3 regions of the Pontibacillus yanchengensis genome follow, and region 2 is predicted to be linked to each of the others. Evidence: riboswitches for the same ligand, from Rfam matches in the RefSeq annotation. Region 2 holds a riboswitch; each other region holds the start of a gene.
The links. A riboswitch is a leader RNA that binds a small molecule or an ion and turns the genes downstream of it on or off. The one in region 2 is predicted to bind S-adenosylmethionine.
Positions count from the first base shown of each region.

Region 1: it holds a riboswitch for S-adenosylmethionine, as region 2 does, so the genes downstream of both, metK (methionine adenosyltransferase) here and msrA (peptide-methionine (S)-S-oxide reductase MsrA) in region 2, are expected to answer to the same signal.
Region 3: it holds a riboswitch for S-adenosylmethionine, as region 2 does, so the genes downstream of both, GLW08_RS13215 (phosphoadenylyl-sulfate reductase) here and msrA (peptide-methionine (S)-S-oxide reductase MsrA) in region 2, are expected to answer to the same signal.

Region 1 covers NZ_WMEU01000013.1:22,232-29,828, forward strand. The annotation lists gene GLW08_RS20540 (C39 family peptidase) at 138-1,028, shown strand; gene asnB (asparagine synthase (glutamine-hydrolyzing)) at 1,021-2,928, opposite strand; gene metK (methionine adenosyltransferase) at 3,185-4,384, opposite strand; SAM riboswitch class I at 4,759-4,869, opposite strand; gene pckA (phosphoenolpyruvate carboxykinase (ATP)) at 5,188-6,774, shown strand; gene GLW08_RS20560 (alpha/beta hydrolase family protein) at 6,840-7,597, opposite strand, start outside.
Region 2 covers NZ_WMEU01000005.1:108,933-116,529, reverse strand. The annotation lists gene GLW08_RS15280 (hypothetical protein) at 1-34, opposite strand, end outside; gene GLW08_RS15275 (AIM24 family protein) at 98-796, opposite strand; gene GLW08_RS15270 (DUF2188 domain-containing protein) at 926-1,387, opposite strand; gene GLW08_RS15265 (thioredoxin family protein) at 1,458-1,808, opposite strand; gene GLW08_RS15260 (class I SAM-dependent methyltransferase) at 1,913-2,431, shown strand; gene msrA (peptide-methionine (S)-S-oxide reductase MsrA) at 2,500-2,973, opposite strand; SAM riboswitch class I at 3,095-3,211, opposite strand; gene GLW08_RS15250 (RidA family protein) at 3,560-3,940, shown strand; gene GLW08_RS15245 (excisionase family DNA-binding protein) at 4,109-4,339, opposite strand; partial or broken gene GLW08_RS15240 (C45 family autoproteolytic acyltransferase/hydolase) at 4,356-5,404, opposite strand; gene GLW08_RS15235 (ATP-grasp domain-containing protein) at 5,752-7,020, shown strand; gene GLW08_RS15230 (hypothetical protein) at 7,054-7,597, shown strand, end outside.
Region 3 covers NZ_WMEU01000004.1:126,815-134,411, forward strand. The annotation lists gene GLW08_RS13200 (CHAD domain-containing protein) at 1-687, shown strand, start outside; gene GLW08_RS13205 (DUF2515 family protein) at 743-1,873, opposite strand; gene GLW08_RS13210 (AEC family transporter) at 2,523-3,434, shown strand; SAM riboswitch class I at 3,734-3,841, shown strand; gene GLW08_RS13215 (phosphoadenylyl-sulfate reductase) at 3,940-4,656, shown strand; gene GLW08_RS13220 (inorganic phosphate transporter) at 4,680-5,753, shown strand; gene sat (sulfate adenylyltransferase) at 5,776-6,936, shown strand; gene cysC (adenylyl-sulfate kinase) at 6,936-7,535, shown strand; gene cobA (uroporphyrinogen-III C-methyltransferase) at 7,569-7,597, shown strand, end outside.

The DNA.
Region 1 (7,597 bases), on a different contig from region 2:
TGCCTGAAGCTGTGCGCTGGAGCTAGACATGTAGAGCCAAAACTTATATTTTCTTTACTGAGAACATTAAGTGATTAATCTTCCTGCTATATCATTCATTACCTGGACAATCTAAACAAGGAGGTGCACCATAATCGATGTTAGGAACATTAACGATTAGTACAATCCTCATGAGTGCGATACTTATTGTCTTCTCCTTGTTCCAAAGGGTACAGCAGCCTTATAGAAAGCTATTAAAAGGGTATAGTTTATTATTTTTGATTTCTTCCTTAGCCTTAAGTACCATTACGCTTCAGCAAAACCAAAATATTTGGATGCCGACAGTCAAAAGTTGGTTTAGTTCAAATCAAGAGCACGTTACATCAAACAGTTTGAGTGCAGAAGAATTAGAGCCGATTGTGCCACTTATTGATCAGTATCATTTAGCAGATCAGATTCGGCTCTCAGCTCCTACCTCTAATCAGTATCCCGAGTTACCAAGAGGGTGCGAAGTCACATCATTAAGCATGTTGCTTCAATACCATGATAAAGATGTGGATAAGATGAACCTTGCCAAACAAGTTCCAAAGGATACTACACCATACAGTGAAAATGATGGCGAGGTATCATTTGGAAATCCGAATAAAGGATTTGTAGGCAGCATGTATAATCTAAGTAAACCAGGATATGGAGTTTACCATGAGCCGATAGCAAAACTTACTGCACAATACGTAAGCAAGGAACGTGTACATGATTTTAGCGGTGGCTCTTTTTTCCAAATCTTAGAGCAATTAAACGAAAAGCGTCCCGTCTGGGTTATTACAAATACTTTGTATAAGAAATTACCTGAAGAATACTTTGAAACATGGAATACAGCTCAAGGACAACAAAGTATCACAATGAAAGAACACTCCGTTTTAGTAACTGGATATGATAGTCAATCTATTTATTTTAATGACCCGTTATCTGGGCAAAAGAAAAAAGCACCCATTTCGGACTTCCGAGAAGCCTGGGTGCAAATGGGCAAGCAAGCGATCTCCATTAAGTAATGGATAGCTTGCTTGTTGATTTATCTTCTTCCATTAAGTCTTTCATGGAATATTTTCGTTCTACATAAATTTGATGCCAAAGCATGAACATGAGAACCGTCCAAATTTTACGGGAGTAATCAGCTTTCCCTTGTACATGATTTTCAAGCAATTGCATGATGACTTTTTTCTCAATCAAGTGGTCCGTTTCACTGTTCTGTATAAGCTGCTTAGCCCAATCATATAGTTCATCTTTTAACCAATGACGAATGGGAACAGGAAAGCCTAATTTCTTACGATCGAGTACATGGTCTGGAACAATTCCACGGGACGCTTTTCGTAAAATGGACTTCGTCGTCCCTTCTGCTATTTTCATATCTACGGGAAGCTCACGTGCCACATTAAATACTTCTTTATCTAAAAAAGGCACTCGTAGTTCAAGTGAATTCGCCATCGTCATTTTGTCTGCTTTCAACAGAATATCCCCACGAAGCCACGTCTGCATATCAATGTACTGCATTTGATTTACAGGATGATTTGATTCAACTTGGCTGTAAAGATCTGCTGTTAACGATTGATAGCTTGAATGCTGATGATAATCTTTCAGGATTGAATTTTTGTCAGCTTCTTCAAACATTTTCGCATTACCAATATAGCGATCCTTTAACGGAGTAGTTCCACGTTCTAAGAAACTTTTACCCTTCACGCCTTCAGGTAATATCTTCGCTACTCGACCTAACAAACTTTTAACAGTGCCTGGCATAGAATCAAACATTTTCAAGGATTCTGGTTCACGATAAATGTTATATCCACCGAACAGTTCATCTGCACCTTCACCCGATAAGACAACTGTTACATGCTTTCTTGCTTCACGGGCCACAAAGTACAATGGTACACATGCTGGGTCGGCCAGTGGATCATCCATGTGCCACATAATTTTTGGTAACTTTTGAATATATTCTTCAGGTGTAATAGTGTACGAAATATTTTCTACACCGAGTTTATCGGCAGTCTCTTTTGCTACATCCACCTCAGAATATCCATCTCGCTCAAACCCTACAGAAAAGGTCTTGATATTGGGATTAAATTCACGTGCCATCGCAACAATAATGGAGGAATCAATTCCACCTGACAAGAAAGATCCTACAGGTACATCACTTCGCATATGTACATTAACTGAATCATATAGGACATCCTGAATTTGCTTAATCCATTTCTGTTGTTCCCCTGATACCTGTGTAAACGTGGCATGAAAATAACGATGGAAGTCGATGGATTCGCTTGGTTTTTTAACGAAATAATATCCAGGCTCCACCTTATGTATGCCATCTGTTAGCGTCAATGGTTCGGGGACATATTGGAAACTTAAATAATGCTGTAATGCTTCCGTATTGACAAGCTCATTTTCCTGTAGAAGCGTAATACTTTTCTTCTCAGAAGCAAAATATGTCTCCCCATTTTGTTCACTATAAAATAACGGCTTTATGCCAAATGGATCACGTGCACCAAATAGGGTTTGTTCTTGCTTATCCCATATTAATATAGAGAACATGCCACGCAAGTAGGAAAAAGCTTGTTCCCGTTGATCACTGAACATCACCGCAATGACTTCCGTATCAGATTCTGTTTCAAACGTGTACCCCTTTTTTTGAAGAGACTCACGTAATTCAACATAGTTGTAAATTTCACCATTAAAAACCATCCAATACCGTTCATCCTCATAACTTAGCGGTTGATGGCCACTCTCAATATCTATTATACTTAATCGACGAAAACCGAAGGATACATGTTCATCATGGTAATATCCCTCATCATCTGGTCCTCGATGGGTAATAATATCATTTCTTTGTTTAAATCTCTGCTTCCCCTCTTCATCTAAAGGAGAAGGCATATGTCGTATAACTCCAATAAAACCACACATACGAAGGATCCTCTCTTTCTGGTCACATTCCTGTTTAAGTTTACCACAAAAGCATTATGTGGGAAAACAAAGTTATAACAAACTAGAGCGAAAGTGCCTATTTTTAAGTGGTACGAATAGCTAAAAAATATCTAGGTTCTATACTTTCAGTAGGTACTTTAAAGCTAGACTTTATCCCTTCCTAATCAAGTCCTTTCATTAAACATTTTTCCCATATAAAAAACTGACCTTCCAAAAGAAGAGGTCAGTTTTGAGTTTATTTCCTTACTTGTTCCATTAATTCTGAAGCTTTATCGGTTTTTTCCCATGGGAATTCTACATCTGTACGACCAAAGTGACCGAATGCTGCCGTATCTTTATATATAGGGCGGCGCAGATCAAGCATTTTAATAATACCAGCTGGACGTAGGTCGAAGATGTTTCGAACAGCTTCTACCAAGGCTTCCTCAGATACCTTACCTGAGCCAAACGTATTAATAGAAATGGATACAGGTTGAGCAACTCCAATGGCGTAAGCAAGCTGGACTTCACAAGAATCCGCAAGTTCAGCTGCTACTATATTTTTAGCTACATAGCGCGCGGCATAGGCTGCAGAACGGTCTACTTTGGTAGCGTCTTTACCACTAAAAGCACCACCACCATGACGAGCATATCCACCGTACGTATCTACGATAATTTTCCGCCCTGTAAGACCTGCATCTCCTTGAGGTCCACCAATTACAAAACGGCCCGTTGGATTGATGTAATATTTTGTTTTGTCATCTAATAATTCTTTTGGAACAATGGGATTGATTACCTGTTCTTTAAGATCTTCTGTAATTTGTTCTAATGTGATTTCCGGATGATGCTGGGTAGAAATGACGATGGTATCAATTCGAAGTGGTTGATTGTTTTCATCATATTCCACTGTTACCTGCGTTTTTCCATCTGGACGTAAGTATTCTAGTGTTTCATCCTTACGAACATCGGATAATCGTTTGGCTAATTTATGAGCTAGAGAAATTGGTAATGGCATATATTCAGGTGTCTCATTACTAGCATATCCAAACATAAGACCCTGGTCTCCAGCCCCAATATTTTCAATTTCCTTGTCCGTCATTTGACCTTCACGAGTTTCATATGATTCGTTTACCCCTTGTGCTATATCAGCTGATTGCTCATCAATAGCAGTCAATACAGCACAAGTTTCAGCATCAAAGCCGAATTTTGCTCTCGTGTAGCCAATCTCTTTAATGGTATCTCGCACAATGGATTGAATATCAACGTAGGTATTCGTTGAAATTTCACCGGAAACCAATACTAAGCCTGTGGTTACAGTTGTTTCACAAGCAACTCGTGCATTTGGGTCATTTTTTAATATTTCATCTAAAATCGCATCAGAAATTTGGTCACAAATTTTGTCTGGATGTCCTTCTGTAACAGATTCTGATGTGAATAAGCGGCGATTTGCAGCCATCCCCTCAAACTCCTCCTTTAAAACAATGAATTGACACGGAACTCATCACCCAGCTGACTTTATAAGAAACAAACCTTTATTTCTTCCTTACTCTACTAAGTAACAGTAGCTATCAAACCTAGATATAATGAATAATAATATAATCGTTTGGTAAACAATGTGCATATATAAAAAGAAGCAGAAAGTGTAAACATTACTTAAAGAAGTCTTTAAATAATGCATGTGCATTTTTGCATTAGAAAAATACGACGTCTCACTATTCCAGTAAAAGTCGTTACCTTTTTTATTACAATATTCCTTTAAGAAAGGGAACTTTTCTAAAGTAAAATAAAAAATCCTTTCCCGTTACTGAGCAAAGGGAAAGGGTCCTTTCGCTCTTATCGTTCAAGGTCAATACCTTGCATCAGGTTAGCACCATTTCACTATATGCAGTGACGGTTGCTGGGTTTCCTTGGGCCTGTCCCTCCACCAACTCAGGATAAGATAGTTTCCGTTCGCGAACAATCATAACGTTTTGGACCTGGTATGTCAACTAGTGTGGGGATTTTCCCGGGAGATACAAAGCAAAACACCACTAGCTAAAGCCAATATTCAAATCAATGTAAACATAAAGTTTGAATTATATAAATAGTGTGGACTAATGAGATAAATGTGTTATACTATTCTTACATTAAAAACGACTTGTGACTCTCATCATTTTTATGTTTGTATTATTTTAGAGTCCACTCAGTTTTTACCTTTATTTGCTTTTTCTCGTCTTCATGACGATGTTCCCATTATTTTAAAAAGGCAGGTTTTGTTCGATGAGTACGGTAAATCAAAAGTCAAAGCTGACTGATCTGTTTGTACAGGAAACAGTTATGAAAAACCTTTCTGTCGCAGAATTAGTAGAAAAAATATTGTTTCGTAAGGAAGGGCGACTAACAGCAACAGGAGCCATCCAGGCGGAAACAGGTCGATACACAGGCCGCTCCCCTAAGGATAAATTTATCGTAGAAGATGAAACCTCCGAGGAGGAGGTTGATTGGGGTAGTGTGAATCAGCCTATTTCTGAGGCAGTTTTCGAAGGTTTATACGAAAAAGTAATGCACCATCTCGGAGCTCAGGATGAGATTTATTCCTTTAAAGGGTTTGCTGGTGCTGATGAGCAATATCGCCTGCCCATTCATGTCCTAACTGAATTTGCATGGCATAATCTTTTCGCACAACAATTATTCATTCGTCCAACGGATGAGGAACTTGCCAATCATGAAACCGCATTCACCGTTGTGTCTGCTCCTACTTTCAAAGCAGATCCAGCAGTTGATGGTACTCATTCTGAAGCATTTATCATGGTTTCCTTTAAACACCGTATCGTGTTAATAGGTGGTACCGAGTATGCAGGAGAAATCAAGAAATCCATTTTCTCTGTCATGAACTATTTACTACCTCAACAAGATGTACTACCAATGCACTGTTCTGCCAACGTTGGGCAAGAGGGTGACGTTGCTTTGTTCTTTGGTCTATCTGGAACAGGAAAGACTACTTTATCAGCCGATTCGCACCGTCGCTTAATAGGCGATGATGAACACGCTTGGTCGAATCGTGGAGTCTTCAATATCGAAGGCGGTTGCTACGCAAAGTGTGTGAGCTTAAGTCGAGAAAAAGAACCACAGATTTATGATGCCATTCGATTCGGCTCAGTCCTTGAGAATGTTGTCCTCGATGAAGAAACAAGAGAACCTGATTACGAAAATACATCTTTAACAGAAAACACACGTGCTGCTTATCCGATTGAAAATATCGATAACATAGTTCAGCCAAGTATTGCTGGACATCCAAACACAATTGTGTTCTTAACAGCTGATGCTTTCGGGGTACTGCCACCGATCAGTAAGCTAACAAAAGAACAAGCTATGTATCACTTTTTAAGTGGATACACAAGTAAACTAGCTGGAACAGAACGAGGTGTGACATCCCCTCAAGCTACTTTCTCAACTTGTTTTGGTTCCCCATTTTTACCATTACATGCTTCCACATATGCGGAGATGTTAGGTGAAAAAATCGATCAGTTTGATGCAAATGTGTACCTAGTTAATACAGGGTGGACTGGTGGAGCATATGGAGAAGGAAGTCGAATGAAGCTTTCTTATACCCGTGCTATGATTCAAGCTGCTCTAGAAGGTGAATTAAATTCCAGCGAGACTGTAATAGACGACATCTTCGGTCTTAATATCCCTACACATTGTCCTGGTGTTCCAGATGATGTATTAATTCCGAAGAAAACATGGAAGAATGAATCAGACTACCAAGAAAAAGCAAAACATTTAGCTAAGAAATTCCATGAGAATTTCAACAAATTTGATGGGGTTAGCCAAAAAATTCGTAACGCTGGCCCAACATATAAGTAACACCAAATTTACTCCCTCATCTCCTTTATATAAAATGGCTAGCCCAAAAAAGGGTTAGCCATTTTTTATTCTTTAAGCCATTCTGCTAGCTGTTTCACGGTACGTCGATTAATGGCTGGAGGAAAATAATGATCAAGATTATGAAAAATCCAACTCGTCACAGGCTTCCCCTGTCGCTGCAGCACGTCTTCTAGCTTTTCAGAATGTTCCACCGATACATTTTGGTCATGCGCTCCATGGATAAGGAGAACAGGACTCTCGATCTCATCCATTTTAGATAAAGGCGTTCGTTGTTCATATCGCTCTGGGTATTTATTAGGTGTACCTCCTACGACTCGCTTCAACATCCTACGAAGGTCTTCACGCTCCCAATACGTAAGCTCGATATCACTTACTCCACCCCAGCATACAACTTTGTGAATATTAGGAACCTCCAAAGCCGTCCAGAGTGCCATAACCCCACCTCTTGAAAAGCCAAACACATTGACCTCTCCATTAACTTGAGGGTGATTAAAAAGAAGCCTAGCTCCATTATGACCATCTAAGCGGTCCCGTAGTGCAAAGTCTTCGCTCCCTTCCCCTCCCATATTACCTCGATAACAGGGAGCAAATACTACAAATCCATAGGAAGCAAATTGAATGATTCGACCTATTCGAACCTTTCCAACATTCTTAATCCCCCCACGTAGATAAAGAAAACCAGGATATTGCTCCCCATCATTGGGCTCTACCATAAAACCCTTCACTTGTAACCCATCACTCCAATATGTAACAAGCGATACCGTTAACCTGGGATGAGGAGATGGGTAGCGTTGCTTTGAAA
Region 2 (7,597 bases):
GACTTTTTTCAATTCGTTTCAACTGATGGATCATCCGCATCGCTCCCAATTTCCTATTTAGGAGCAGTATGGACGATACGACATAATTTTAACCCTATTACGATTGACTTGAAGAGGAATAATAAATCTCTTCGAATGGTTGTACAATTACGAATCCTTCTCCTGAAAACTTCATTTGAATGGATTCTCCACTCCCTCTACCAAAAAATGTTTTTAACGTTACATCTGTTAGAAACTCAGGCTGTAGATGGCCCGACCACGCAACGGTAGCATTAGGATCGGTAACAACAGGCTGATCTGGTGTTACTAATAATGTAAGTGGCTCATAATGAGAGGTGATTGCAACCATTCCCCTACCTTCAAGAGATACATTGAAGAGTCCGCCTGACATCATACCAGCAACTTTTTTCATTAAATGAATATCCCAATCAATACCTGGCTCAAATGCCAACAAATCATTACCATTGACCGTGATTGCTTCATTATTTAAATCTAAAATAGTAATCTTTTTTCCTTGATCAGCCAAGTACAGTTTCCCTTGACCTTTTGCCTTCATTAGAGCACTGCCTTCTCCTGAAAAAGCCTTCTTAAACATCTTGCCTAAGCCATGCTCTAAAATGCCTTCACGCTCAAATTTAATGGACCCTGTATAGGAAATCATCGAACCCATCTTCGCCCATACTTCATCTGTCAAATTCACCTCAAGCATACGTTGCGTCTCGAGTTCAAAGAAACTATTCTCATTTTCATCTTGTTTCGTTTGTTTAATAAATTCTTCTATTGAATAATTACTCATCGTGAACTCCCTTTCTGAAACCTTCTTGTTCTTCTATACATTATTATTTCTCTAATAACATTCAAAAGTCCTGTCTATTCATGAATAGACAGGACTTTTCTATAGTCAATTTATGCTTTGCTTTTCACTTTATGAACCAAATCCGATATGGTCTTGGATGCTACCATCTTTTCTGTGAATAATAACCTGAGTTCCTTTGTTGGATGCAATCTCTTTAGCCCGATCTATCGCATCACTTTTATTATCAAAAGTGGCTGCTGGTTTCTTGGCATCTTCTGCTTGTACAGCCCAACCATCTTCATGAGAGACCACATGCTCTCCCTTGTCTAGTAATTCCGGACGACTATCGTATTGCTGGCCCTCAGGGTCACGCTGCTTTAATTTTTCGTCGCTTTTTTGCTTCATTTCTGTGATTTCATCTTCACTAGCGTCGTCGTACCATTCTTTTGCTTGCTCAGTTGCAATGGGAATAGCACTTCCTTCATCGTACCCTTCATCTAACATAGCATTCGCAATTTCGATGGCTTTTTTTCGGACAGGGGTTTCTAGATTCTTTAATGAACTTGGATAATCATCTGTATCCCAAGGCATTCACGTACACCTCCGCAACAGTATATTCTCTTATAATATACGTTACCGTTCCATTCCTATCCAAAACCACTTACTGAGACGAGGAACCTGTCCCTTCGTCCCAGTACGCGCTATAAAGCTTTCCTAGTTGTTGGTTTAATTCTTCTATCGGAACAATTCGGGCTTTTCGGAACATTTCTCTTCCTTCCACTGATACAATTAAAACAGGTACAGTAAAAATTTCATATTCTCCTGCAATCTCTGGAATCTCATCTGCATCTACATATAGGGTAGATACTTTTTGATAATCTTCCAATAGTTCTTCTACCTGTGGAAGTAAGGAATGGCAAACAGAACAGTTCGGTCTAGAAATATATAATAGGGAAATATCTTCTTGTTGTACGAAGGATCGCACTTCTTCTATTGATTGTGCACGTTTCATTTACATCAACACCTTTTATTTTTCTACCTGTATTATATCAGGTTCTCTTTGTAGAATCGCTATTTTTGCTTACCCCCATACGTATATAAAGGAAGGTCCGCCATATGGTTTATACTGTCGTACAAGGGATAGTACTGATTGTTGTTATATTGAGTTTATTATCTATTGCCTATTTTTCAATAAAAAATGGTATAACCCCAACGCCCACGAACACTCGCGTCAAAAAAGAAGTACTCTCTTTGACCAAGTCTTATCAACCAATGAAGGTCGCTGATTTCGGAGCGGGATTTGGCACCATGGCTTTTGGTTTCGCCAAGACATTCCCTAATGCCAGGGTAGATGCATATGAAACCTCATGGATTCCATTTTTTCTAATGAAGGCTCGCCTACGGATGAGCGATCATGCTAATCTCTATATTTGGAAAAAAGATTTTTTCCACGTCGATTCCTCTCAGTATGATGTGGTCTTTTGTTATTTATACGTTGACGCAATGACGAAGCTTCGTAATAAGGCATCTCCCACTAGACTTATCACTCATACGTTTGCTTTACCAGGTCATCATCCTGAGAAACAAGTTTCAATTGGGGTGACTCCGATTTATGTGTATAAAATGGAAGGTTAGAAACTCGGCGCTTGAGCAAAAACAGAGAATACGAAAACGTGTAAAAAAATCGTGTGATGATAAGTTCATCACACGACCCCACATGAAACGGATCCATTTTTCTGCAAGTACTTTTGGTGGTATTCTTCAGCATCATAAAAAGGTGCAGATTCAGTAATTTCGGTTACAATAGGACGTTTGAAAATCCCTTTATTGGACCACTCTTGCAATTTTTGTTCGGCAATTTCTTTTTGCTCCTCATCTCCATAGAAGATAATGGAACGATATTGCGAGCCTACATCTTCACCTTGGCGATTGATAGATGTTGGGTCATGGCATTCAAAAAATACATCGACTAGTTGTTGGTAGGAGATAATGTCTGGATCAAATTCAATTTTGGTTGTTTCAGCATGACCTGTCGTCCCTGTTTTGACCAACTCATAGGATGGATTCTCAACATGGCCGCCTGAATAACCAACTCGAGTCGTCACAACGCCATTAAGTCGTTCAAAAAATGCCTCTACTCCCCAAAAACATCCTGCCGCAAACAATGCTGTTGCCATAATCATCTCTTCCTTTCTCTGTAACGAAAACTTCTATCGTAGAGATCGACGAGCCTTTTATTTACGTAAAAGACCCCTTTCTCATCCAAGAAAGGGGTCGTAAGTATATAACCGTACGATCCTCTCATCTCCCAAGGTCTTCACCTTGCAGGAATTGGCACCGTTCCAATTAATAATAAATTGATTGAATGGTTGCCGGGCATCAAAGGGCCAGTCCCTCCGCCTCTCTGGATAAGAAGTTAGCGCTATTTAAATTATTTGTTAACACACATCATACATACATTTGGTAGCGAAGTAAAGTAATAAACTACATTTTTTCTTATGAGGTAGTGTATGATGGTCTATGTAAAAACATGATAGTTGTTTTTTATAAATAACCTGCCATCCCATACAGGTGGTTAAGTTCCCGCAGTCGTATCGATTTAAGGGATGGCATTACGTATAAGAATACCACAGGCTTAAGAGAAAGGCAATTAATAACGTGCCACACTTGAACCTGGAGAATCCCTTCCACTTTGTAGAATGGTTTTCCTTTTCTAAAAAGGTAGCTACCCCCTATAATAGGATGAAAAAGGAGTGTTGTTTCATGTTTAAACCAATTGCTACAGATCAAGCACCAGCAGCTATTGGACCTTATTCCCAAGCTGTAGACCTAGGAAATTTACTATTCGTATCTGGACAAATCCCGTTAGATCCAGAAACACAAGCCTTCGTTTCTGATGACGTAAAAGAGCAAACAGAACAAGTGATGAAAAACGTTGGCGCGATCTTGAAAGAAGCCGGCTTGGATTACAAGCACATCGCCAAAGCCAACATTTATCTTGATAACATGGACGACTTCGCTGTAGTAAACGAAGTGTACGCAAGCTTCCTAAGCGAACCATATCCTGCCCGCGCAGCCATTGAGGTAGGACGCCTACCAAAAGGTGCTAAGGTTGAAGTGGAAGCAATTGCTGTGAAGGAATAGTAATACGAAATGGGAGCAAAACAAGTGAGCTGAGGCAGCTCACTTGTTTTTTGTGTGATTGCTATTTGTCAGAATTGGGTGTCTAAGCACGTATATCCGCTGATTTGGCGCAGATATCCGCACTTTTCTGCTCTTATCCGCTACTTTAGCGTTTTCACCTCTACAACACTAATCCTCATCCTTTACATCCATGTCCTCCGGTAGTGGTTCATTCAAAATCTGCTGAACATATTCGCGGTATTTTTCCATTTGTTCGAAATGAGTGTTGAATTGTTCTTTGTTAATTAGAAATTGCTCGCCGTCATGTAAGGAACGGATGCGGTTCTGTTGGACTAGTTTTTCTATATAGGCTTCTGGGAGTTCTAAATATTCTGCTGTTTCTTGTATGGTTAAGTACATAACCTGCCCCCCTCTTCTATCTTGCGTTTTCATCCATATGCGGAAATGGAAGACCTGTATCTACTTCTCCAGTAATACGTTCCGTAGCTACATCATCTCCAGCTAACCACTTATCAAAATCAAAAACAATCCCTGATCTCCACCTAATGCAAACCATGCCTTTTTCTCCTGAGGAAAATACGCTGATGTGTGGATGGTGCCTGCCCAATTTTTGTATTGCTTTGAGAACACACCCTTGTCAGTATCATTTAATAATCGGAAGGCCTCATAGGGAGAGCTCAGCTGATCTTTTTGTTGATTCATCGTATCTAAACGGCGATAGGAATCAGCTAAATAATTTCTGTTTTCGTCTTTCATACATTCAAAATGATTCGTGCATGCATTGGATTGGCGAACTTCGACTCCTCGCGGGGATGTTTCGACCACATAGGTTTGCCCACTCGCATCAAACACAATGTAGCTAAAGGAATGGCGATGCGGAATCTCTTGCAGCATCGCTACCGCTTCCTCAACAGTTGCACAGCTCTCTAAAATCAGCCTTCCAATCATGCAGCAGATGAACCCTTCACCTGGTTTTTTTCGATGCATGAAGTTATAACCAAGTGCTAAGCCTTTTTCATTCATCCCATCCATACGTCCAGTAATACGCTGAGAAGGTCCGATAATAGCATAGCCTTGATCACTTGGCTGGAAAAATACGAACCGACCTTCATACGTTTTTGGCTGATAGTCATAGTTACGCACCATGTAGTCGTCACCGGTTAAGATCGAACAACCTGACTTCACGTAATCAAGACGATACCCGCCAAACTCCATCAACACCCGCTCCATCGGCCAATCCATTGCATCTTTGATTCCGACTAGCTCATCCCAAACACCTGGTGCAAAGCGGAGAATCGCGTCTTTCACTTCCTGCTCTTCTACTGAAAACCTAGGTTTGCGTAGCTTCCACTGTTTCTCTCTATTTTCTACTGTTAACGAATCTTTAAGTAACTCACCTTGCATATATCCAAAATCATAATGCGTACCTCGAAATTGCAAAACATCGCTATAAATTTGCTTCATATGTATCCCTCGTTTTTATGGTGCTAGACCCCCACCACTTCTCAGCGATAACGTATCAACGCCCTGGAGGTCAGGCACCTTATAATCTTTATCTGATTTATCGTAACTGATTTGACAGGGACTTCGCAAAGCTTTCACTTTTCAAACAGATAGTTTCAGATAAAGATTTCGTAGAATGTTCACTAGTTTTGACATATACTGTCGAATCCCACAACAAAAGCTTACAGTTTTTATGAAGTTCTGTTACTTTTAAAGATGAGATGCTATTCGGAGTTACATCCGCATTTGCTTCACAACGTTTTACTGTTTTACACCCCATAACAATTCACAAAAAGGAGAGGGAGTAAATGGAATTAGATCAGCTAGAACGTAATACCTCAGTGGAAGAAGCTAAAAAGAAAGACAAAACAAAGCCATACTTAACTGCATTAATTGGATGGAGTTTAGAGGCTATTGAAGCAGCTTCCCGTATGAATCGACCTTTCGTCGTTGTTGGTCCTCCTGATTTTGAAAGCTATGCAAAGAAGCATGATTTACAGTTTGTTGGTTGGGATTTCAGTAGACTTAATGAAAGCTCAGATAATTTATATAAACAACTTCAGTCGTTAGGCGTTGAACTAGCGATTCCTTTATATGAAGAATGTGTGGAATGGGCTGGTGCCCTGAACGCTCGTTTCCGTGAGGACCCACGCATATTCAACCGTTCTTGGTTACTGCGTGATAAAGGTATGATGAAGCGAAAAGCACAAATTGCAGGCATCAAAGTAGGCGTTTTTGAAGAAGCCAGAACGAAAGATGATGTAAAACGATTCTTAGAGCGTGTGAATCAAGCCTTACTTAAAATAGATGGGGATCATTTTGATCCTATCCATGTGAAACCACTTGATAAAGCAGGATCTGTGGGGCACCTTGCAATTGACACAGTAGAAGATATTAGTCAGCTAGAAGATGTAGATTTCCCACTATTGATGGAGAGTCACTTAGATGGTCAGGAGTTTTCTTGCGAGGCATTTATCCATAAAGGAAAAGTGCAATTCTTGAACATCACAGAATATATTCGCTTGGGCTATTCTAACTTTGTACCAGCTTCCCCATCCTTACAAGCCAAACGACCATTAATTGAAAAAGCAGTTCAGCAGTTAGTAGATGCTTTTGAAATTGAATATGGAGTCATTCACCCTGAGTATTTCATTATGCCAGATGGTACGTTACATTTCGGCGAAGTTGCAGCTCGTGTACCTGGTGGACATATCTTTGATTTAATTGAGCGAGCATATGGATTTAGTGCTTATGAAGCGCAAATTTTGTGTAGTGATCCGAATACAACACAGGAGGAGATAGACGCCTTCTTCCCAAGTGCTGATAATTTTCAAGGATATGCTGGTTGTTTAATGGTTCACCCTGACATTGATTATGTTGAGGATCTCAACATTCCTGAAGAGTTAGAGCAGCATCCATACTTTTTGAAGCATGATATGTTCACACCACCTCAAGGGAAAGTTGCCGAGCGAGTTGGTTTTGGTAATCATTACGGAACGATATTTATGTTTGGTAAAGATAGTGATGAGATGACTGACCTATTGAAACTGTATGAACAATATAATTTCTACCGTTAAGTAACAGAAGCTCTTTTAGAAAGGAGAGGTGATATGGCTCAGCCTACTATTATTGTCGTCGAACGATTCCAAAAAGCGTTAGACACTTTAGATCAAGCACCGCCCTTTGCCAAAGCAAGATACCAAACAGATGTGTATCAGGAGGCAAACCGTTTAATTGAAATGGAAGACGGATTTGAGCATTTATTTCAGTATGCTCACCGTTTTGAAAAAGCTGGTGTATTTCAGGATGGACCATGGGAGGATGCAGCGAAATTGCAAGCTCCCCTTGTATCAGGATCCCTAAAAGCAAAAGGATTACCAATGATTATTGAAGTCCTAAGTGAACTACGGATGCTTGCGATTGCAAAGGAAATCTACCAAACTCAGAACGTACCCGCGCAGATAGCAGAAGATTTCTTAAATGAAATCATGGCGCTTAACTTAAATTTATTGTTTCCGAATTCATCTGAAAGCGATCGTATAGAAAAACACGAGAATGATGAGAAAGCGAGTGAACTGTTTCAGTTTCTCGCAAGCTATTTATCTACTAATGAACTAACGAAAACACTCATCCAAGAAATTGAACGACTAACAG
Region 3 (7,597 bases), on a different contig from region 2:
GGAGTAGGGAAGGACCATGCACTTATTGAACGAATTCAAGAAGCACATGATCGCCTCGGTAAGGTACGTGAAAGTGATGTATTCATAGACTCTTTCAAGAAAAGAGCAGAACAAGAAGAAGATTCAAGCCATGCACAAGTGTACCGTCAATTTGCGGAGCTAAGAGAAGAAAAACGTGAGAAGCATCAAAAGAAGCTAGCCAAAAATTTACCGGAAATCATTGATAATCGGTTTATGGAGCTGTGGGAACAGTTTAAAACAAACGAATTACGAAACTATCTCTTACCTTTAAAGATAGATGAGAGACTAAATGAATACGAACAGACTTTTAAAGAACTAACCCAAACATTTAATGAGGAAGTAACTGAAAAGGGCAAGAATGATAAATCCTCATTAAAAACCCTACACTCCGTTCGGATTAAGGCGAAAGCATTACGGTATATTTGTAAATACCTTGGTGATATGTATGGTAAACCTTATAAGAAGAAAGCCAAACAATATAAGGAAGTGCAACGTAACCTTGGAGATATAAATGATTTACGGGATTTCTTAAAGGAAATAAAACAGAATCAGAAGAAAGTAGATGTAAGCAAACAACAAATTCAACAAGTGAGAGGTCAATTAAACCAGGAGCTTGTTGAATTGTTGGAAAGTTTTGAAGTTAAAGAGCTTACGACGACATCTTAGGTATATTGTTTCACGTGAAACATCCTCATAAAGCATAAAAATCGGTAAACTATTATTAGTTTGCCGATTTTTTGTCTTCTTCTCGCCCCAAAAAGGTTTTCTTCATAAGGGCTGCAAGTTCAAGCTTGGTAATGGTCTCACAGTATGCGGCTTTGATTTTGCCTGAGGTTGACGTATTTGGTTTGGATAAGAAGTCTACTTTATCCCAATCGTCAAACCAGTCGTCGTTACTTGCTTTTTGGTGTCTAATTTCATCCCAGACCTCTTGTAATTTTGGACTATACAATAAAGGAGCTCTCGGCTTTAACTGACACTGGTATGTTTTTAAACGTAAGGGATAAGAGGAAGTGTCTTTAGTATGGTGAAATAAGTGAGGCCAATAATCCATTCGAGATCCCGTGTGTGGATGTTGAGACGTCCAGGCTAATACATTTTTTAGTCTTCGCTTGTCGTTGAATAAAAGGTGATATAACCGCTTTCCTAGTTCAATTCGTTTAAGGATGGAAGCGAAGTGATGCACGGTTTCTCCTATTATCATGATTTCAGTACCTTTTTGATATGGAATTAGAATATGATTTAAACTTAACAAGTCTTGAAGTTTAAATTCTATCGTACCAAGCACGTTTTTCTGTATTTGTTGAGATTGCACCAATCTATCTTCAATGTAGTGTTGCTCATTTGTTATCAATGCGTAGGTTAACATCGTTTTGGAAGGACGGTACCAAAAAAAATGCCAACTTGCTTCCATGAAAGAAGAGATATTCATTGCTGGCAGAAGATGAAATAATGGTTTGTGCTGCTTTTTGCTTTCCTCATAAAGCAATAATTGAGGGTATGCATCTTGGAAAATCAACCAATTCCCTCGTTCAAGAAACATAAAAAAGTCTACCTGTTCTTGTTCGGATAGTAAGTGGGGCAAGCATTCACCCTTTAAATCAGTCATATTCCATCCGGAATTTCTAGATACTAAATGAGCTAACAAAGCCCACTCAATCTCAGGGTACTCTTGATAAAATTTCAGGTATGCTGCCGTGCGAGTCACATTGTCTTTATTATATTGGTTCGTTTTATGTGAGATATAAGTGATGATGTCTTTTTCATCATGTGATAGAGGTGAGGGGGAAGTAGGAACAAGGCTTTCTTTTACTTTATTTTCCTTTATACTTTTCTTCATTTCTTGAATCATTTGGTTGTGTTGCTTCCTATGCTTCCAACTAATTAGGCTCACTTCCCTTCCGTGGTAAAGTGGCATTGTTTGTAGATTGTATGAGGCTAGGAGATGAAACATGAAGGTAGTTCTTTTTTTACATGTTTAGGATGAAAGTTGATACGCAATTAAATCTCTGTCTATATCCAAATGTAAAAGGAGACTTTGTTAACTATTGTGGATGATGTGCCAGAATCGCTCCATTCTCTTGAAGACTTGAGTTCGAGGTAAATACTTTTATTAAGCGTGATGTTTCCGACACCTTAATATGGAATAAAGGTTGCCTGGGAAAAACTCGCGTCCTGCCTCGTGTAGTGCCGCAGGAAAGCTAACTATTTCCCGGCCTTTCTTTTCTCCTATCAATGCAATGGAAACACCCCATTCCCCCCAAACTCTCTCAACTTCAAATCTTCAAGATTATGCCTCTTATGTTTCATAACTTTTTTCTATCAATCTTTGCGGACTTAAATAACCGCGGCATCTGCGTCTAAAGTGGGCGTTGTGTTATGTTGTTTTAGAATCATCCTTTGAATTAGCCCTACATGTATGACAAATATGATATGGTAATGAATAGGAAAAAATGTACGAAGCATGAATTGGAATAGTATATCAGTTAGGAGACGAATAAATGGATAGCTTTAACAGCCAGTTTTTATATTCAGTTTTAATCATCGCACTTGGATATATCTTAAAACGAACAAATTTAATTAAAGAGCAAGATGGTGAAGGTTTAGCAAGGATTATCTTTAATCTGACTCTGCCATCGTTATTAATCGTCACCTTTCATGATATTGAAATCGATTCCTCATTAATCCTGTTAATTGTAATAGCCATCGTATATGGTTTGATTCAAGCGGCGTTGGGTTTACTTCTCTTTAAAAACGAAGAAAAGCGCACAAAAGGAATGCTATCCATGATGGCGCCAGGCTTTAACATTGGACTTTTTGCGTTCCCGCTCGTTGAGGCGATTTGGGGGGAAGAAGGATTAAAATACTTTGGGATGTTTGATTTTGGAAATGCATTGATCGTATTTGGTGTTATTTATGTGATTGGCAGCATTTATTCTGATGCAGGTGAGCGAAAAGATTTGAGGCATGTGGTAGGCAAAGTAACCAAATCCGTTCCACTAATCACATACGTGACAGTATGTACATTAAATTTTACAGGAGTGACCATTCCTTCGGTTATCATTGAGGTTTCAGAAACGATATCCGTTGCTAATATGCCGTTATCTTTATTGCTGCTTGGTATCTACTTAAACTTCTCTTTCGCAAAAGGATCTAGTAGCCAAATTATTAAATTACTTTCTCTAAGATACGTAGTTGGACTAGGAATAGGGATTTTAATGTTTGTGTTTTTACCTTTTGAGAGTATGTTTAAATATACAGTACTTATTGCACTAATCCTTCCTATGTCAGCTTCTGTGTTGCCTTATGCGGTTGAATTTGATTATGATCGTAAATTTGTTGGTACTGTCTCCAACATTACCATTATCGTAAGTTTCTTCCTTCTCTGGGGAGTGGGGACCTTAATAATATAAAAAACATGCAGCGTTTAGGTATTTTTACCTATACGCTTTTTTATTAGGCTGGGGATGTTTTTTGATTATTATGAGGTAAGGCGCTTGCACATTTCTTCATTTTTCACATGTACTATATTGACATCTATTATGAAATGCTTTAAAGTTACGAGTATTCAAAAAATTATAATAAACACGTATAGAACCTATTGCTTTTATCATATAGTGGAACAAACGCTAAAGATGAAAAGGCGATATTTTTTTACCCCTAAAGCCTACAATCCCGATGAATTAACTTGGGATATCCATTTAGAACATAACTCTTATCAGGAGTGACGGAGGGAACTGGCCCGCAGATGTCCGGCAACCTGCTTACAAAAGCAAGGTGCTAATTCCAGCAAAATGACCATCATTTTGGAAGATAAGGCAACATTGCTTGTTAATCTGCCTTTCCAAAATGGGGAGGCAGATTTCGTTTGTGTAAAGCACTATTTTTATCCTGGTCAATCGTTAGGAGGTTGATGGAATGACAACAGTTACGCATGACAATTGGGAAACTAGTGAGAAGCCCGTTTTCGATATTATGACTCCTACAAAAGGAGCGCAAGAAGTGTTGGAATGGTCTTATCATCATTACGGTGATGATATTGTATATGCTTGTAGCTTTGGTGTAGAAGGAATGGTCATGATTGATTTGATTGCCAGAGTGAAGCCGACTGCAAGAATTATTTTCTTAGATACAGGAATTCATTTTAAAGAAACATATGAACTGATTGATAGAGTGAAGGAGCGCTATCCTGAATTACAGATCAAAATGGTAAAGCCTCATCTTACACTTGATGAACAGGCAGAAGAGTATGGAGAAGCCTTATGGGAGAGAAATCCGAATAAGTGCTGTAACATTCGGAAGATTATCCCTCTAGAGAAGGAGTTATCCCAAGAGGAAGCTTGGATTTCAGGTTTGCGAAGAGAGCAGTCTCCTTCTAGAGCATCTACGGATTTTCTAAACAAGGATGATAAATTTAAAGCCGTAAAAGTATGTCCGTTAATTCATTGGACTTGGCAAGATATTTGGAACTATGTGCGTAAAGAAGATTTGCCATATAATCCACTACATGAGCAAGGGTACCCAAGTATAGGCTGTTCTGTATGCACGGCTAAAGTTACCGATTCCGGTGACTCACGAGCTGGGAGGTGGGCTAACACAGACAAAACGGAATGTGGTCTTCATTCCGATTCTTAGAGTAATAGATAAGGAGATTATCCATGACAGTATTGGCGATTGCAGTAGCACTGTTTTTTGCAATGAACATAGGGGCAAGCGGCGCAGCAGCAGCAATGGGGACCACGTTTGGTTCTGGTGCTATCAAGAAAAAACGAATAGCACTTGTTCTATGTAGTGTCGGTGTTGTATTAGGAGCTTCTTTTGGTGGTCAGGAAGTTGCGGAAACGATCGGAAGTGGAGTGATCCCTTCTTCCATTATCAACCTAAAAGTTGTGTTAATTATTCTCTTTTCAGCTACCATGTCCCTATTTATCGCCAATATGCTAGGCATACCATTGTCGACTAGTGAAGTAACAGTCGGGGCTGTCATTGGAGTCGGTATTGCCAGTCAAATTCTCTTCGTAGAAAAACTTTTTTTTCTGTTATTGATTTGGATTTTGGTTCCGATTAGTGCCTTCTTGATAGCTCTATTGTCTGCAAAAGGTATAAAGCTTTTAGAGAATCATTCTACTGCAATCCATCAACCCAATTGGCAAAAACGATTCACGTTTATCTTGATTGGTGCAGGATTTCTCGAAGCAGTGGCAGCAGGCATGAATAACGTAGGAAATGCGGTAGGACCTCTAATTGGTGCAGGGGTACTTTCTATGAATACAGGCACTGTAGTTGGTGGGATTTTTGTAGCGCTTGGTGTTCTCTTGTTTGGAGGCAAGGTGCTGGAAACGAATGGGAAGCGTATTACCCGTTTTTCCTTAATTGAAGGGTGTTCCATTACAAGTATCGGTGCGGGTCTTGTGATAGCGGCATCTATTTTAGGGATTCCAGTCCCTCTAACACAAATTACTACATCCGCCATTATGGGAGTAGGAGCTGGGAAAAGTGGCCAAATCCTTTTCAAAAAGCGCATTATCAAGAGAATGTTAATGGTGTGGGCCGTATCCCCCGTATTCTCCTTAGTCTTTTCTTATGGATTAGTAAAATTGTTTTTAGAAAGTGATATGTATTCCCTTGTAGCCATTGGAAGCATGTTCTTGGCAACAGTAGGGTCGCTGTATCTTATTAAGACAGTACGGGAAGAAAAAGCAATGATTAATGAACAAGGTAGTGGCATTTAACTAATTATTGGAGGGTTACAAAATGACAAAGAGCGTACCACATGGAGGAACATTAATTAATCGATGGGATTCAGACTATTCTTATTCCCATATCCAAACAGAAATCGAACTAGATGCGATTGCATTAAGTGATTTAGAGCTTATTGGCATTGGCGGGTATAGCCCTTTAACCGGTTTTCTAGAAGAAGCAGACTATCACTCTGTCGTTGAGAATATGAAACTAGAGAACGGGCTTCCATGGAGTATTCCGATTACTCTTCCGGTTACAGAAGAGAAGGCAAATACGTTGAGCACTGGAGATGAGGTCCGCCTCGTCTATCAAGGGGATGTGTACGGTGTGCTAACCGTGAATTCGATCTTTTCACCGGATAAATCGAAAGAAGCACAATATGTGTATCAAACAACAGATGCTGCACACCCTGGGGTGAAAAAGGTGTATGATCGTCCTGATCATTATGTAGGTGGTCCGATTACATTAATCAAACGTACACCGAAGGGGCGCTTCACACAATATTATAAAGACCCTGTTGAAACAAGAAACTATTTCACAAAACAAGGTTGGGAAAACATTGTAGGATTCCAAACAAGAAATCCTGTTCATCGTGCGCATGAATACATTCAAAAGACGGCTCTTGAAATAGTTGATGGTCTATTCTTAAACCCATTAGTAGGCGAAACTAAATCCGATGATATCCCTGCTGATGTGCGGATGGAAAGTTATGAAGTCATCTTGGAAAACTATTATCCTGAAGATCGAGTGTACTTAAGTGCCTTTCCTGCAGCGATGCGCTATGCCGGGCCAAGAGAAGCTGTATTCCACGCATTGGTACGTAAAAACTTTGGATGTACCCATTTCATAGTCGGGCGAGATCATGCAGGAGTAGGCGATTATTACGGAACCTATGATGCACAAAAAATATTCTCAAACTTTACCGAAGAGGAATTAGGCATTAAGACGTTGTTCTTTGAACATAGCTTCTATTGCAAAAAGTGTGATGGAATGGCCTCTAACAAAACATGCCCACATGATAAAGAACATCATATGATGCTATCAGGTACAAAAGTAAGAGAAAAACTACAACGTGGAGAAAAACTACCTCCAGAATTTAGTAGACCAGAGGTAGTCGAAACATTAATCAAAGGGATGAAACAGGATGCGGTCCAAACAGGAGGAAAAGAGTAATGAGTGAAGAACGAAACCTAACTTGGCATGCATCTACTATCACGAAAGATCTTCGTCATCGTAAAAATGAACATAAAAGTGCCATTCTTTGGTTTACAGGCCTTTCTGGTGCAGGTAAATCCTCCATTGCCAATGCTGTATCTTTAAAGCTATTTGATGAATCCATCCAGCATTTTGTCCTTGATGGAGATAATGTACGCCATGGTTTGAATAAAGACCTTGGTTTTAGCGAAGAAGATCGCAAGGAGAATATTAGAAGAATAGGCGAAGTAGCCAAACTCTTTATTGATAGTGGCCAATTTGCCATTACAGCTTTTATTTCCCCTTTCCAGGAAGATCGAAATGATGTGCGTGAACTTGTTGAAGAAGATGAGTTCATCGAAATTCATGTGAAATGCTCGTTAGCTGAATGCGAGAAACGAGATCCAAAAGGGCTATATAAGAAAGTAAAACAAGGGGAAATTAAAAATTTCACTGGAATAGATTCTCCTTATGAAGCACCGGAATCACCAGAGATTGTAGTGGATGCAGAGAACGACTCAGTGGAAGCATGTAGTGATCAAATTATTGCATATTTACGCGAGCAACAATATATCTAATAAGAAGGAGTTAATCATAAAGGGGGCCATTAGATGGGGAAGGTATATCTTGTAGGTGCTGG